DNA from 3 places in the Streptomyces sp. NBC_00876 genome. Region 2 is predicted to be linked to each of the others. Evidence: riboswitches for the same ligand, from Rfam matches in the RefSeq annotation. Region 2 holds a riboswitch; each other region holds the start of a gene.
What was found. Region 2 has a riboswitch for cyclic di-AMP ahead of OG782_RS04360 (C40 family peptidase). Riboswitches for the same ligand answer to the same signal wherever they lie in the genome.

Region 1 (4,601 bases), 2.3 Mb from region 2:
ATGATGATCCGCCACGGCGGCGGCCCGCGCGGCGGAGTGGCCCGTTCCGTGAAGAAGATGCGCGGCTATCTCCTCGAACTGATCCACCGCAAACGCGAGGACCCGGGCGACGACTTGATCTCGGGGCTGATCCGGGCGAGCGACCACGGTGAGCACCTGACGGAGAACGAGGCCGCCGCGATGGCCTTTATCCTCCTGTTTGCCGGTTTCGAGACGACCGTTAATCTGATCGGCAACAGCGTCCACACCCTGCTCGGCCACCCGGAGCAGCGCGAGCGGCTCCAGCGTTCGCTGGCCGCGGGGGAGACGGAGCTGCTGGCCACCGGGATCGAGGAACTGCTGCGGTACGACGGCCCGGTGGAGCTCGCCACCTGGCGCTACGCCACCGAGCCGCTGACCATCGGCGGGCAGCGGGTCGGCGAGGGGGACCCCGTGCTCGTGGTGCTCGCCGCCGCCGACCGGGACCCGGAACGCTTCGACGGGGCGGACGCGCTGGACCTTGCGCGGCGTGACAATCAGCACCTCGGGTACGGGCACGGCATCCACTACTGCCTGGGGGCGCCGCTCGCCCGGCTGGAGGGGCAGGCCGCGCTCGGCACACTCCTGAAACGCCTTCCGGACCTGCGACTTGCGGGAGATCCTGCCGATTTGCGGTGGCGTGGCGGGCTCATCATGCGTGGACTGCGCACCCTGCCGGTGGAGTTCACCCCGGGGCCGGCGCTCATTGAAGGTGACACTCTGTCAACTCTGTGACTTTCACGTGATCTCTGCTGCATCGACTTGTGACACACGTTCGAGTCCCGCTAGGTTCACCGTTCGACTCACCAGTCACTCGTCAGTCACACGGAAGGCATCCCCATGGGCTCCGCTAACGGCAGACACCGTCGCCCTCGGCAGGCACCCGCCATCATCGTCGCCGCAGGCGTGACCGGCTCGGCCATCGCCATCCCGCTGCTCGGTGCGGCAGGCGCGCACGCCGCAGAGGCCTCGACCTGGGACCGGGTGGCCGAGTGCGAGAGCGGCGGCATGTGGAGTGCCGACCTCGGCAACGGCTTCTACGGCGGCCTGCAGTTCTCGCAGGAGACCTGGAAGGCGTACGGCGGCGAGTCGTACGCCGAGCGTGCCGACCTCGCCAGCCGCTCGCAGCAGATCGCCGTGGCGGAGAAGGTCCTGGACGACCAGGGGCCGAAGGCGTGGCCCAGCTGTGCGGTCATCTCCGGGCTCGCGGTGGACGGGAGCCTGCCGGGCGTCGACCCGGGCGGCACGCCGTCCGCCGACCCCTCCGGGAGCGCCGACGCGTCCCTGGGTGCCGATCCGGCGGACGACGCGTCCTCGGGGGCGGCGAAGACCCCGAAGGGCGACGCGAAGGACGACGCGAAGGGTGAGGGGGCCGGCGAGGACGCCGCGCCGGACGCATCGGCCTCACCGTCCTCGGAGCCGTCCTCCACCCCCTCGGCGGGCTCGTCCGGCCAGGCGCGGGAGAAGGGGAAGGCTGCCGGCAAGCACCGCGGCGCCCCTGCCTCCGGGGAGGCCCGGGAGGACGGCGGCGACACCGGACGCGACTCGGGGCGGCACGCCTCGCGCGGTGACAGTGGCGCACGCGACACGGGCGCCAAGGCGGCCGACGGCGCGTACACCGTCCGCCCCGGCGACAACCTGTGGGCGATTGCTGATGCACAGAAGCTGCCCGGCGGCTGGACGGAGCTCTATGAGGCCAACAAGGCGGAGGTGGGCTCCGATCCGGACCTCATCCTGCCTGGCCAGAGCCTTGATCTCGGTGTGAAGGCCGGATGAGCGCGGTCTGATCAACAGCTGAGAACACCCACAAAACTGGGGTAGTTAAGAGGCCTATGTCCCACTTTTGACTAAGTGAGACATGGGTCTCTTTGCGTCAACTGGCGTGTCTTGTCCGGGAGCTCCCTCCGCATCCGTTCCCACCTGCGGAAACGCTGGTTCATCGGATGCAAGTAAGGGCCGTTTATCCGGTATGTCCATCTTTGAATGTGGGGGTTGCCTGTGTTTACGGTCGGAACCGCTCGCACCGCGGGCCCCGTCGATCGTCACGCCGAATCCTGCCGTCGGTCGAAGGGAACAGACGCGTAAAGCGCCGTAGGCAGGAGCGGGGGACCCAGGTAAGCGCCGGGCCCGATCGTCGTAAGACGCATCAGGACCGGCTTGGGGTGAAGTCGTGCGCTAGGACGTGCGACCGGGCAACTCACTTGGCCCGAACCCGACAGCTCACCTCGTAGGCGTCGGTGAGGAGAAGTCTCGATGCTGCTCAACAGCAAGGGCAACAAGCACCGTCGCCCGTCCAAGGCCGTCCGTATCGCCACGCTCGCCGGTGTCGCCGGTGCCGCCATCGCCGTGCCCCTGATGGGTGCGACCGGCGCCTCCGCCGCCTCCGTGTCCACGTGGGACGCCGTCGCCCAGTGCGAGTCCGGTGGCAACTGGTCCATCAACACCGGCAACGGCTACTACGGCGGCCTGCAGTTCTCGCAGTCCAGCTGGGCCGCCGCCGGCGGTACCCAGTACGCGGCCCGTGCGGACCTGGCCACCAAGGCCCAGCAGATCGCCACCGCCGAGAAGCTCCTCGACCTCCAGGGCCCGGGCGCCTGGGCCTGCGCCGGCGCCGGCAGCCTGAGCAACGACGGTGTCGACCCGGGTGTCGACACCGGCTCCTCCGCCGCCAAGGCCGAGGCCGCACCCAAGGCCGAGGCCGCCCCGAAGCAGGAGTCGGCGCCGGTCCAGCAGGCCGCGCCGAAGAAGGCCGAGCGCACCGAGGCCCCCTCCACCAACCGCTCGGACCGCTCGACCGCCCCCAAGGCCGAGTCGAAGACCGTCACCACCCCGACCGGCGAGAAGGTCGAGAAGGGTGACGGCGAGTACAAGGTCGTCACCGGCGACTCCCTGAGCAAGATCGCTGCCGACCACGACGTCAAGGGCGGCTGGGAGCAGCTCTTCAAGCTCAACAAGGACATCGTCGACGACGCCGACCTGATCTTCCCCGGTCAGCAGCTGCACCTCACGAAGTAGCAGTAGCGAGCTGACGCGGTAGTCGCGCTCTCTCCTCGCCGACCACTCCGGCCGCCCCGGCCCGGCGCGCACCTCCCCCCGTGCGTGCCGGGCCGGGGTCTGCCGGTTTCTGCGTTGATCGTTCAACTGTTGTAGTTACTGGTCAGTAAATTTCTAGTCTTTCGCCCCACTCTGCCCGTACTTGGGTCCTTTTTCGTCCCAGGGGACGGGCGGTCGGCCGACTGAGACGGCCGAGCCGGTTAGGCTCTTGTCGCAAGGCCAAAGCGACCCTGCACCACCAGCGTCATATCCCAGAAGGAGATGCCTCGTGCCGTCCATCGACGTCGTCGTAGCCAGGGAAATCCTCGACTCCCGCGGAAACCCCACGGTCGAGGTCGAGGTCGGCCTCGACGACGGCAGCACGGGCCGTGCTGCTGTTCCGTCCGGCGCCTCCACCGGTGCGTTCGAGGCCATTGAGCTTCGCGACGGCGACCCCAACCGCTACCACGGCAAGGGCGTCGAGAAGGCCGTCCTCGCCGTGATCGAGCAGATCGGCCCGGAGCTCGTCGGCTACGACGCGACCGAGCAGCGGCTGATCGACCAGGCGATGTTCGACCTGGACGCCACCGAGAACAAGGGCTCCCTCGGCGCCAACGCCATCCTCGGTGTCTCGCTCGCCGTGGCCCACGCCGCCTCCGAGGCCTCGGACCTGCCGCTGTTCCGCTACCTCGGTGGCCCGAACGCGCACCTGCTGCCCGTCCCGATGATGAACATCCTCAACGGTGGGTCGCACGCCGACTCCAACGTGGACATCCAGGAGTTCATGATCGCGCCGATCGGCGCCGAGTCCTTCTCCGAGGCCCTGCGCTGGGGCGCCGAGGTCTACCACACGCTGAAGAAGGTCCTGAAGACCAAGGGCCTGTCCACCGGTCTCGGTGACGAGGGCGGCTTCGCGCCGAACCTGGAGTCCAACCGCGCCGCCCTCGACCTCATCGTCGAGGCCATCAAGGAGGCCGGCTACGCCCCGGGCAAGGACATCGCGCTCGCGCTCGACGTCGCCGCCTCGGAGTTCTACAAGGACGGCAAGTACGAGTTCGAGGGCAAGTCCCGCTCGGCCGCCGAGATGACCGAGTACTACGAGGAGCTCGTCTCCGCGTACCCGCTGGTCTCCATCGAGGACCCGCTGTACGAGGACGACTGGGCCGGCTGGAAGGTCATCACCGACAAGCTCGGCGCCAAGGTGCAGATCGTCGGCGACGACCTCTTCGTCACCAACCCGGAGCGCCTGGCCCGCGGCATCGAGGAGGGCTCCGCCAACGCCCTGCTCGTCAAGGTCAACCAGATCGGTTCGCTGACCGAGACCCTGGACGCCGTCGAGCTGGCCCAGCGCAGCGGCTTCAAGTGCATGATGTCGCACCGCTCCGGCGAGACCGAGGACGTCACCATCGCCGACCTCGCGGTCGCGGTGAACTGCGGCCAGATCAAGACCGGCGCCCCGGCCCGCTCGGACCGTGTCGCCAAGTACAACCAGCTGCTGCGCATCGAGGAGATCCTCGACGACGCCGCGGTGTACGCGGGCCGCTCGGCGT
Region 2 (4,601 bases):
ATGTCCAGCTGGTCGGCCCTGGTCCATGGCGACAGCGATCGTCCAGGTCAGACGCTCCCGCACGTTCTCGTCCGGCCCGCGCCGTGCGAGACGGCGCGCCCGGCCGGAGCCGGTCGGCCGGTTCGGGGCGCGGCAGGGCCGCGCCGTCGGTGAGAGCGAGCGCCACGCCTGATCCCGGGCCCCGGACACTTCGGGGCACCCGGATCAGAGGGCAGAGGTCCAGAGTCATGTCCGCCTGCAGCCCGCCGAGGATCTAGTCCACGCCCGTGGGGTCGAGGTTGCTTCAAGGCCGGTTGGCCGGCGCCTGGGCCGGGGCCCACAGCAATCGTCCTCGTGGGGGGCGGCTGCCGCGTGGCAGCCTGCTCGGACTCGTCCGAAGCAGGGTGGTCACCGGCCGGCAGGAGCCGTCGGAGTCGCCGCACGCATGGGGTGCACCACCCATGCCGCCCAATGACCCGTGGGCCACCTCAGCCGCGAGCACACCTCGCCCCGGCCGCGTCGCGCGGGTCACCCCGGCGTCACAAGCCCGGTCCTGGAGCTCCGTGCCGACACGCTGCCCGGCTCCACCCGAGCCCCGAGGGCCCGGCATCACCTCGGACCGCCTCACTTCCCACTCGGTTTCAGCGAGGGCGAAGCAGCCTGATGACCAAGGCGTCCAGCATTTGGCGGGATGTCCGCCCTCACGAACAGTCAGAACAGCATCCGTCCCGGGGATTTCAGTGGATCACCAGGGCCTACCCATCACAATCTTCTGTACGTCCTGTACATTTTCTACAGACAGGTGCACGTCGCCCTCCGGCGCCCGGCACCCCGGAGGAGAGGCCCCGCCATGCACCGCCCCGCCGCCCGCTACGTACTGCCCGAGTTCACCGAGCGCACGTCCCAGGGAACCCGCACCCTCGATCCGTACTCCAAACTGCTGGCCGAACGGGTCGTCTTCCTCGGCACACCCGTCGACGCCACGGCCGCCAATGACCTGATCGCGCAGTTCATGTATCTGGAGTACGACGCGCCCGACCGGCCGGTCTCGCTCTACATCAACTCTCCCGGCGGCGAGTTCGGCGCCATGACCGCGCTCTACGACACGATGGCGTACCTCTCCTGCGAGGTGGAGACCTTCTGCCTCGGCCAGGCGGGCGCAGGCGCGGCCGTGCTGCTCGCGGCGGGCACCCCCGGGCGACGGCACGCCCTGCCCGGCGCCCGCGTGGTGGTGCAGCAGCCCGAACTCGCCGAGCCGGTACGGGGACAGCCCTCCGACCTGGAGATCGAGGCGCGGGAAGTGGCCCGGATGCGCGACACGCTGACCGGGATGCTGGCCCGTCACACCGGCCGCTCCGCCGGACAGATCACCGCCGACACCGAGCGCGATCTCATCCTCGACGCCGAGGGAGCCAAGGCGTACGGGCTGATCGACCACATCCTGCAGAACCGCGGACCGTCGCCGGCGCCGCACACCGGGCGGTGAATCCCCGATGCCGCCCCCGGAGTTCACGCCACTGCCCGCCCTGACCCGCGCGGAGGGCGAGTTCATCGACCGCTACCTGCAAGTCCTGGACCAGGTGGGCCGGATCAATCCGGCCCGCGGCGGCGACACCTACCAGGCCCTGCGCGCGGCCCAGGCGCTGGCCTCGCACTCGGTCGCGCTGCGGGACGCGCTCGCGTTGATGCACACGCGGGGCGAAGCACTGATCCATACGGCCACGTTGACCCGGGCGCTGCGCGTGCTGGACGGGGAACGGCGCGCCGCGCGGGTCATCGTGCCCCCCGCCCCGCCGAGTTGACCGGCTCCCCCACCGCGACACGCCCGGCGGGGGGACCGAGTTTTCTCGCTCGTTCGGCGTAGGCGTTAGCTCGCACGAGGGACAACTCAATTTGCGTTTTCGAGGTGGACGGTGGGTGAAATCTCCCGTTTCTTCGCTGGTACGGCACCGGTCGGCACGGGCAGGCAGTTTCCCGAATAGCCACCTGTCCACCCGAACGGGTCAGTGGTGATGAGCCTCACATATCGTCGTTTCACCTCGGAAATCAGGCACTCGGTGAGTCAAGATCCCTGGGACGACAAGCCCCCGCCACCGCGGCGGGGCGGTCCGGGCGGACGCCGAGTCCTGCCGCCGTCCGGATGCCTGGTCGACAGGAGTGGATCGGCAGGAGTGGAGGACCCGAGCACAACGGGCCGACCGGATTTCCGGTCGTCCCTCGGGGTGAAGCCGCATCCGCGGCCGGGCAACTTCGCCAGCCCGAACCCGACAGGTCATCCTTCACAGGCGGCTGACGAAGGGTTGCGCATGTCTGCGCAGGTTCATGTCCCGTCTCTGCTTGCCCGGGCCACGACGGCCTCGGTGATGACTCTCGCCGCCGTCGGCGGCACCTTGTTCGTTCCCGGCGCCGCGGCCGAGGCCCAGGCCGCGACCCACTCGATGAAGGCGCTCAACGTCGCCGCGTCCAAGAAGGGGGCGCCGTACCGCTGGGGCGCCACGGGCCCCAGCCGCTTCGACTGCTCCGGTCTGACGCTCTACTCGTTCAAGAAGGCGGGCAAGACGCTCCCGCGCACCGCCCAGCAGCAGTACAACAAGACCCGCCACATCTCGTCCTCCAACCGGCAGCGCGGCGATCTGGTCTTCTTCCATTCCGGCCGCAGCATCTACCACGTGGGCATCTACGCGGGCAGCGGGAAGATCTGGCATTCGCCCAAGACCGGCGCCGTGGTCCGGCTGGAGAAGATCTGGTCGAAGAGCGTCTACTACGGACGGGTCCGCTGAGGCCCCTTCCCCGTCCTGGACCGGGCCCCTGCGTCAGTGCAGCAGCGGGCCGGTCACCAGGACCAGCCCCAGTACGGTGAGCGCCGCGCCGCTGCCGCCCTCGATCGCCCGGGCGGTACGCGGCCGGCGCAGCCACCGGCCCAGGCGGTCCACCAGGAGCACCACGGCCGGGAACCAGATCAGCGCCAGCAGCACCACGATCGCGGCGAGCAGCAGTGTCCTGGGCAGCGGCGCGGCCCCTGCCGGGACGAACTGCGGAAGGAGGCTGAGGAAGAGTACGGGCGCCTTGGGGTTCAGTGCGTTGGTGAGGAATCCCTGGCGCAGGGCACGCCCGGTCCCGTCGACGGCCCGCCCGCCGTCCGCCCCGTCCCCGGGGCCCGGCGCCCGGCCCGTGCGGTGCCTGGCCGCGTACAGGGCACTGATCCCCAGATAGAGCACATAGGCGCCGCCCAGGAGCTGGACGGTCCGGAACAGCACCGGCACAGCCACCAGCACGGCCGCCAGTCCGGCGACCGCGAGCGCGGTGTGGACGAGCAACCCTCCGGCGACTCCGAGCGCGGTCGCCACTCCCGCCGCCCGCGAGGCGAGGGCGTTGCGTACGACGACGGTGAAGTCGGCGCCGGGCAGCGCGACCATGGCGGCGGCGACCCCGATGAAGGCGGTCAGTTGTGCGTCCATGGCTCCACCCTGGACCCCAGGAGCCTTTAGCATGTACTTGCAATCTCCTGGGTCTGCCAAAAGGAATGCTTAATGTACGACCCGACGCGGCTCGCGGCGCTGGTGGCGGTCGCCGAGGCCGGCTCGATCACCCGGGCCGCCGCACGCCTGGGCTACACCGCCCCGGCCCTCTCCCAGCAGCTCGCCAAGCTGGAGCGGGAGGCGGGGGCGGCCCTGCTGGTGCGCCACCACCGGGGGGCCCGGCTGACGGCGGCGGGCGAACTGCTCGCCGGGCGCGCCCGGCGGGTCCTGGACGAGATGGATCAGGCCCGTCACGAACTGGCCCGTCTCGCCGGGCTCTCCGGCGGGCGCCTGCGGGTCGGCACCTTCACCACGGCGGGTATCCATCTGCTGCCCCCCGTGCTGAGCGCGTTCCGCCGGGCGCACCCGGACGTGGAGCTGGTCGTCACGGAGTACGAGCCGCCGGACGGGGTGGCCGCGGTGGCGGCGGGCGAGGTCGATCTGGCGCTGACCCACGCCTACGAGCCCGCTGCCGCGACGGCGCTGCCCTCGGGCGTCCTGGCCGAGCCGCTCCTGATCGAGGAGCTGGTGCTGATCACCGCCGTCGGACAGGTCCTGTCCGACGGCAGCGGTCGGCTCCCGGTGACGAAGCTGGCGGGCCGGCCCCTGATCAGCAGCGCGCCCACCCATCCGCCGCGCCGGGGTGTGGAGAGCGCACTCGCCGAGGCGGGGGCGCTGCCGGCGGTGGTCTGCGAGTCGCCCGGCTATGCGCTGGTGTGCGCCCTGGTCAGTGCGGGCATCGGGATGGCGGTGGTGCCCGAGATGGTCGCCGCGATGTCGCCGACGCCACTGGCCGTCCGGCGGCTGGAGCCGGCGGCGTTCAGCAGGACGATCTCGGTGGTGCACCGCGGCGAAGGGACGAGCGCCGCGGCGGCGACGCTGCGGGCCCTGCTGCGCAGTGGCTTCGGACGGGCGGCCGCGGCGCCGCAGTGAGCGTGGCGGCCGCCGGAAGCACTCACTGCCGGACGGAAACCCTCCACGGCACCGCTCACTGCCGGACGGGAACCCTCCACGGCACCGCTCACTGCTGGACGGGAACCCTCCACGGCACCGCTCACTGCTGGACAGGCACGTGCCACGGCAGCGCGATCCAGACGGTCTTGC
Region 3 (4,601 bases), 4.2 Mb from region 2:
GCTAGTTCGGTCAGCTGCCCCGCGGCCTCGGCGCGCAGCTGGGACACATCGGCGACCTGGCGCTCCACGGCACGGAGCCGGGTCGCGCGGCGCTCACCGGCCCGTTCCACGTAGGAGGCGCGTTCGAGGTACTGGTCGGGGTCCGAGGAGAGCGCCAGCTGGACGGCGGGGTCGAGGCCGCCGGAACGGTACTGCGCGGCGGCGTACGAACCGAGGGCGTCCCGTGCGGTGTTGAGCCGCTCGGTCCTGCGGGCGGCCTCGTCGCGCAGGGCGTTCACGGACCTGGCGGTGGCGGCCGCCTCCACCTTCGCGCCGTTGTACTGCTCGGTGGCGACCTCGGCCTCCCGGTAGAGGCGGTCCACCTCGGCCCTGACCTGGGCGGTGGTCGGCGCCGGATCGGCGTGTGCGGATCCCGGCAGCGCGGCGGCGGCGGTGGCGGCGCCGGCGAAGGCGAGTGTCGCGGCGGTGCGGGCAGCAGAGCCGGTGTACGGGCGCTGCTTGGGTTTCCGGTGCGCTGCCACGAGGGCGGGCGTCCTTCCTGTCGACTGCCCGCCGGGGCCTACCGGCGGACCCGCCCGGGTCCGCCGGCGGGCCGCCAACAGGGGGAGCGGCCCGCCGCCGGAACCCCGGCGGGGTGAGCGGCGGCGCCGTCCGGGTGCGGAGCGGGCGGTGAGCCGGTCACCTGGAAAGGGACGCTAAACCCGGGGCACGGGGAAGAGTCGTAATGATGCTTATTGCCCGAATTTAGCGCTGTGTTGTCGTTGGCTGACCGGAAAAATTGCACCAGAGTAAGGCAATTGGTGCATTCGCCAGTTAAGCGGTCGGTAAGGCTCACCCGCCTGCGAAGTGCTGATATGGCCGCAGCTAGGCTGCGGAACCATGCGTGTACTCATCGATGTCTTCGTCGCCCTGCACATCATCGGCATCGCCGCCCTGCTGGGCGGTTTCCTCACCCAGATGAAGGCGATGGGGGCGGGCACGGCGCGATTCGTCCCGGGCATGCTGCACGGTGCGCTGACCATGCTGGTCACCGGAATCGCCCTGGTAGGGCTGAACCAGGCCGACGACCACCCGGTGAACAACGTCAAGATCGCCATCAAGCTGCTGATCCTGGTCGTGATCCTCGGGATCGTCTACGTCAAGCGGGACGAGGAGAAGGTGGACAAGGGCCTCTTCGCGGCGGTCGGCGGGCTGACGGTCGTCAACATCTTCATCGCCACGCTCTGGACCTGAGCAGGGAGCACGGCCGCGAAAACGCTGCTGCCCGGACCTGAAGAGGTCCGGGCAGCAGCGTTTTCGCGCTTCAAGGCCGCCTAGGACGGCCGCACGCTGCCGTAGATCGGCATGTAGTAGATCGACTCCTCGCGCACGTTCGCCCCCGGCTTCGGCGCGTGGATCATCATGCCGTCGCCCTTGTAGATGCCGACGTGGCTGATGTCGTCGTAGAAGAAGACCAGGTCACCGGGGCGCAGATCCGCCGTGGCGACCCGGGTGCCGACGTTCACCTGGTCCCAGGTGGTCCGGGGGATGTCGACGCCCGCGGCCTTCCAGGCCGCCTGGGTGAGTCCCGAGCAGTCGTACGAGGCCGGGCCGGTCGCCCCCCAGACGTACGGCTTGCCCAGCTGCGCACGGGCGAAGGCCAGGACCTTCTCGGCCTTCGTCGTGGCGCTGCTGTCCGAACCGGACCCCGTACCGGAGCCCGAACCCGTACCGGTGTCCGTGCCGCTCCCGGTGCCCGCCTCCTCGGCCTTGCGCGCGGCCTCCGCCTTCGCGGCCGCCTGCTTCTTCGCCAGCTCCTCGGCCTTGCGCTCGGCCTCCGCCTCCTTCTTGCGCTCCAGCTCGGCCAGGCGCGCCTTCTCCTCGGCGGTCAGCTTCGACAGCAGCGTGCGGGCCTCGGCCAGCTTCGTCCGGACGTTCTGCTTGCTGGTGCGCAGCGTGGCCTGCGACTCGGTGAGCGTCTCCAGGCTCGCCACGGCCTCGGCGCGCTGCTTGGACGCCTTCACCTGCTCCGTACGGAAGTCCGTGACGGCCTGCTGCTGGCGCGTGGCCATCCGGTCCATGAGGTGGGTCTGGTCGAAGAACGACTGCGGGTCGTCGGCCAGGAAGAACGTGGCGGTCGGTGCGAGGGCGCCGTCGCGGTACTGGGCCGCGGCGTAGGTGCCGAGCGTCCTGCGGGCCTCGTTCATCTTCGCGGTGCGCTTGGCGACGTCGTCCAGGAGCGTGTCCACCTTGGAACGCTGCTTGGTGGTCGCCTCCTTCGCCTGGTTGTACTGCTGGGTCGCGGTGCCCGCCTGCCGGTAGAGGTCGTCGACCTTCTTCTGTACGTCCTCGATGCCGGGCTTCGGGGCCGGCGCGGCCAGCGCGCTCTGCGAGGACAGCAGGGTCACCGATGCCAGCGCGGCCGAGGTGAGCCCGACGGCAGGGGCGGTGGTGCGCACCCGGGGGCGCGGTTTGCGATGCGACGCCAAGGCCGGCATCTCCTTCCGTGGACCGCCTACCGGGTTAGCTGTCGGGTTCGGGCGGAACGGAAGGCTGCCCTACGGTCCAGGTGGGGGATGCGGACCGATTCACCCCGGTGCTGCGTGTGGGTCCCCGGTTCCGGACTCCCGCTGCGGGCAGCCCGGATTCGGCGTGGACCGCCCGCTCGGCGTGGTTCGCCTTGGGGGTACGGGCCGTCCGAACGAGCACGCTAGCCAACTCATGGTGCCGCTGTGAAGGTTGATGTTCGATATGCCCGATACATTTTCGTGACCTTGGCGCATCGGGGCGGTCCGGGCAGGCGGGATACGGGATTCCCCTACGCAACGCGGTCCCCGTATTGCTGTGCGTGCCCGGACTCCGGTGCGCGGTTCGGCATGCGGCCCCTGGGTGTCGGTGCGGCGCTCTAGACTCGGACAGCGATGAGCAGCCTCTTTGACGACAGTTTCCTGGCCGGCCTCCAGCACACGGACGAAGGCCCCCCGCCGCCCCCCGAGGACTCCGCACCCGAAGCGGTGCCGGAGGACCTCTTCGCGGGCGTGTTCGACGGGCCGCCGCCGCCCCGCGACGCGTACTACCGCGACGGTGCCCACCGCCCGGTGATCGACGCCGCCGCGCTGCTCGACGGGCTGAACACCGAACAGCGCGCCGCCGTCGTGCACGCCGGTTCGCCGCTGCTCATCGTCGCCGGAGCCGGTTCGGGCAAGACCCGAGTGCTGACCCACCGCATCGCCCATCTGCTGGCCGAGCGCGGGGTGCACCCGGGCCAGATCCTGGCGATCACCTTCACCAACAAGGCCGCGGGCGAGATGAAGGAGCGCGTCGAGCAGCTCGTCGGACCGCGCGCCAACGCCATGTGGGTCATGACCTTCCACAGCGCGTGCGTACGGATCCTGCGCCGCGAGTCGAAGCGGCTCGGCTTCACCTCCTCGTTCTCGATCTACGACGCCGCCGACTCCAAGCGCCTCATGGCCCTGGTCTGCCGCGATCTCGACCTCGACCCGAAGCGCTTCCCGCCGAAGTCGTTCACGGCGAAGGTCTCGAACCTGAAGAACGAGCTGATCGACGAGGAGACCTTCGCCGGACAGGCCGCCGACGGATTCGAGAAGACCCTCGCCCAGGCCTACGCGCTCTACCAGTCCCGGCTGCGCGAGGCCAACGCCCTGGACTTCGACGACATCATCATGACGACGGTGCACCTGCTCCAGGCGTTCCCCGACGTCGCCGAGCACTACCGCCGCCGCTTCCGGCACGTCCTCGTCGACGAGTACCAGGACACCAACCACGCCCAGTACACCCTCGTACGGGAGCTGGTCGGCCCGGCCGGTCCCGAGGACGCCCCCGCCGAGCTGTGCGTCGTGGGTGACGCGGACCAGTCGATCTACGCCTTCCGCGGCGCGACCATCCGCAACATCCTCCAGTTCGAGGAGGACTATCCGAACGCGACCACGATCATGCTGGAGCAGAACTACCGCTCCACGCAGACGATCCTGTCCGCGGCCAACGCGGTCATCGAGCGCAACGAGAGCCGTCGCCCGAAGAACCTCTGGACCAACGCCGGCTCCGGCGCCCGGATCACCGGATACGTCGCGGACACCGAGCACGACGAGGCGCAGTTCGTCGCCGACGAGATCGACCGGCTGACCGACGCGGGCGACGCCAAGGCCGGCGATGTGGCGATCTTCTACCGGACGAACGCGCAGTCCCGTGTCTTCGAGGAGATCTTCATCCGCGTCGGCCTGCCGTACAAGGTCGTCGGCGGGGTGCGCTTCTACGAGCGCAAGGAGGTCAGGGACGTCCTGGCCTACCTCCGGGTCCTCTCCAACCCCGAGGACACCGTCCCGCTGCGCCGCATCCTCAATGTGCCCAAGCGGGGCATCGGCGACCGCTCCGAGGCGATGATCGACGCCCTGTCCCTGCGCGAGAAGATCACCTTCCCGCAGGCGCTGCGCCGCGTCGACGAGGCGTACGGGATGGCGGCCCGTTCCGCCAACGCCGTCAAGCGGTTCAACACGCTGATGGAGGAGCTGCGCACGGTCGTGGAGTCCGGTGCCGGACCGGCGGTCGTGGTGGAGGCCGTCATGGAGCGGACCGGCTATCTCGCCGAGCTCCAGGCGTCCACC

Region 1: another riboswitch for cyclic di-AMP. It lies ahead of OG782_RS14345 (transglycosylase family protein); the one in region 2 lies ahead of OG782_RS04360 (C40 family peptidase).
Region 3: another riboswitch for cyclic di-AMP. It lies ahead of OG782_RS23105 (NlpC/P60 family protein); the one in region 2 lies ahead of OG782_RS04360 (C40 family peptidase).

What each region holds. Positions count from the first base shown of each region.
Region 1 is NZ_CP108800.1:3,286,032-3,290,632, reverse strand. It holds gene OG782_RS14355 (cytochrome P450) at 1-753, shown strand, start outside; gene OG782_RS14350 (transglycosylase family protein) at 859-1,794, shown strand; cyclic di-AMP (ydaO/yuaA leader) riboswitch at 2,096-2,267, shown strand; gene OG782_RS14345 (transglycosylase family protein) at 2,272-3,033, shown strand; gene eno (phosphopyruvate hydratase) at 3,341-4,601, shown strand, end outside.
Region 2 is NZ_CP108800.1:1,021,224-1,025,824, forward strand. It holds gene OG782_RS04350 (ATP-dependent Clp protease proteolytic subunit) at 830-1,465, shown strand; gene OG782_RS04355 (hypothetical protein) at 1,473-1,781, shown strand; cyclic di-AMP (ydaO/yuaA leader) riboswitch at 2,087-2,282, shown strand; gene OG782_RS04360 (C40 family peptidase) at 2,286-2,759, shown strand; gene OG782_RS04365 (LysE family translocator) at 2,793-3,437, opposite strand; gene OG782_RS04370 (LysR family transcriptional regulator) at 3,510-4,430, shown strand; gene OG782_RS04375 (ATP-binding protein) at 4,552-4,601, opposite strand, start outside.
Region 3 is NZ_CP108800.1:5,227,796-5,232,396, forward strand. It holds gene OG782_RS23095 (NlpC/P60 family protein) at 1-521, opposite strand, end outside; gene OG782_RS23100 (hypothetical protein) at 880-1,233, shown strand; gene OG782_RS23105 (NlpC/P60 family protein) at 1,314-2,477, opposite strand; cyclic di-AMP (ydaO/yuaA leader) riboswitch at 2,476-2,642, opposite strand; gene pcrA (DNA helicase PcrA) at 2,901-4,601, shown strand, end outside.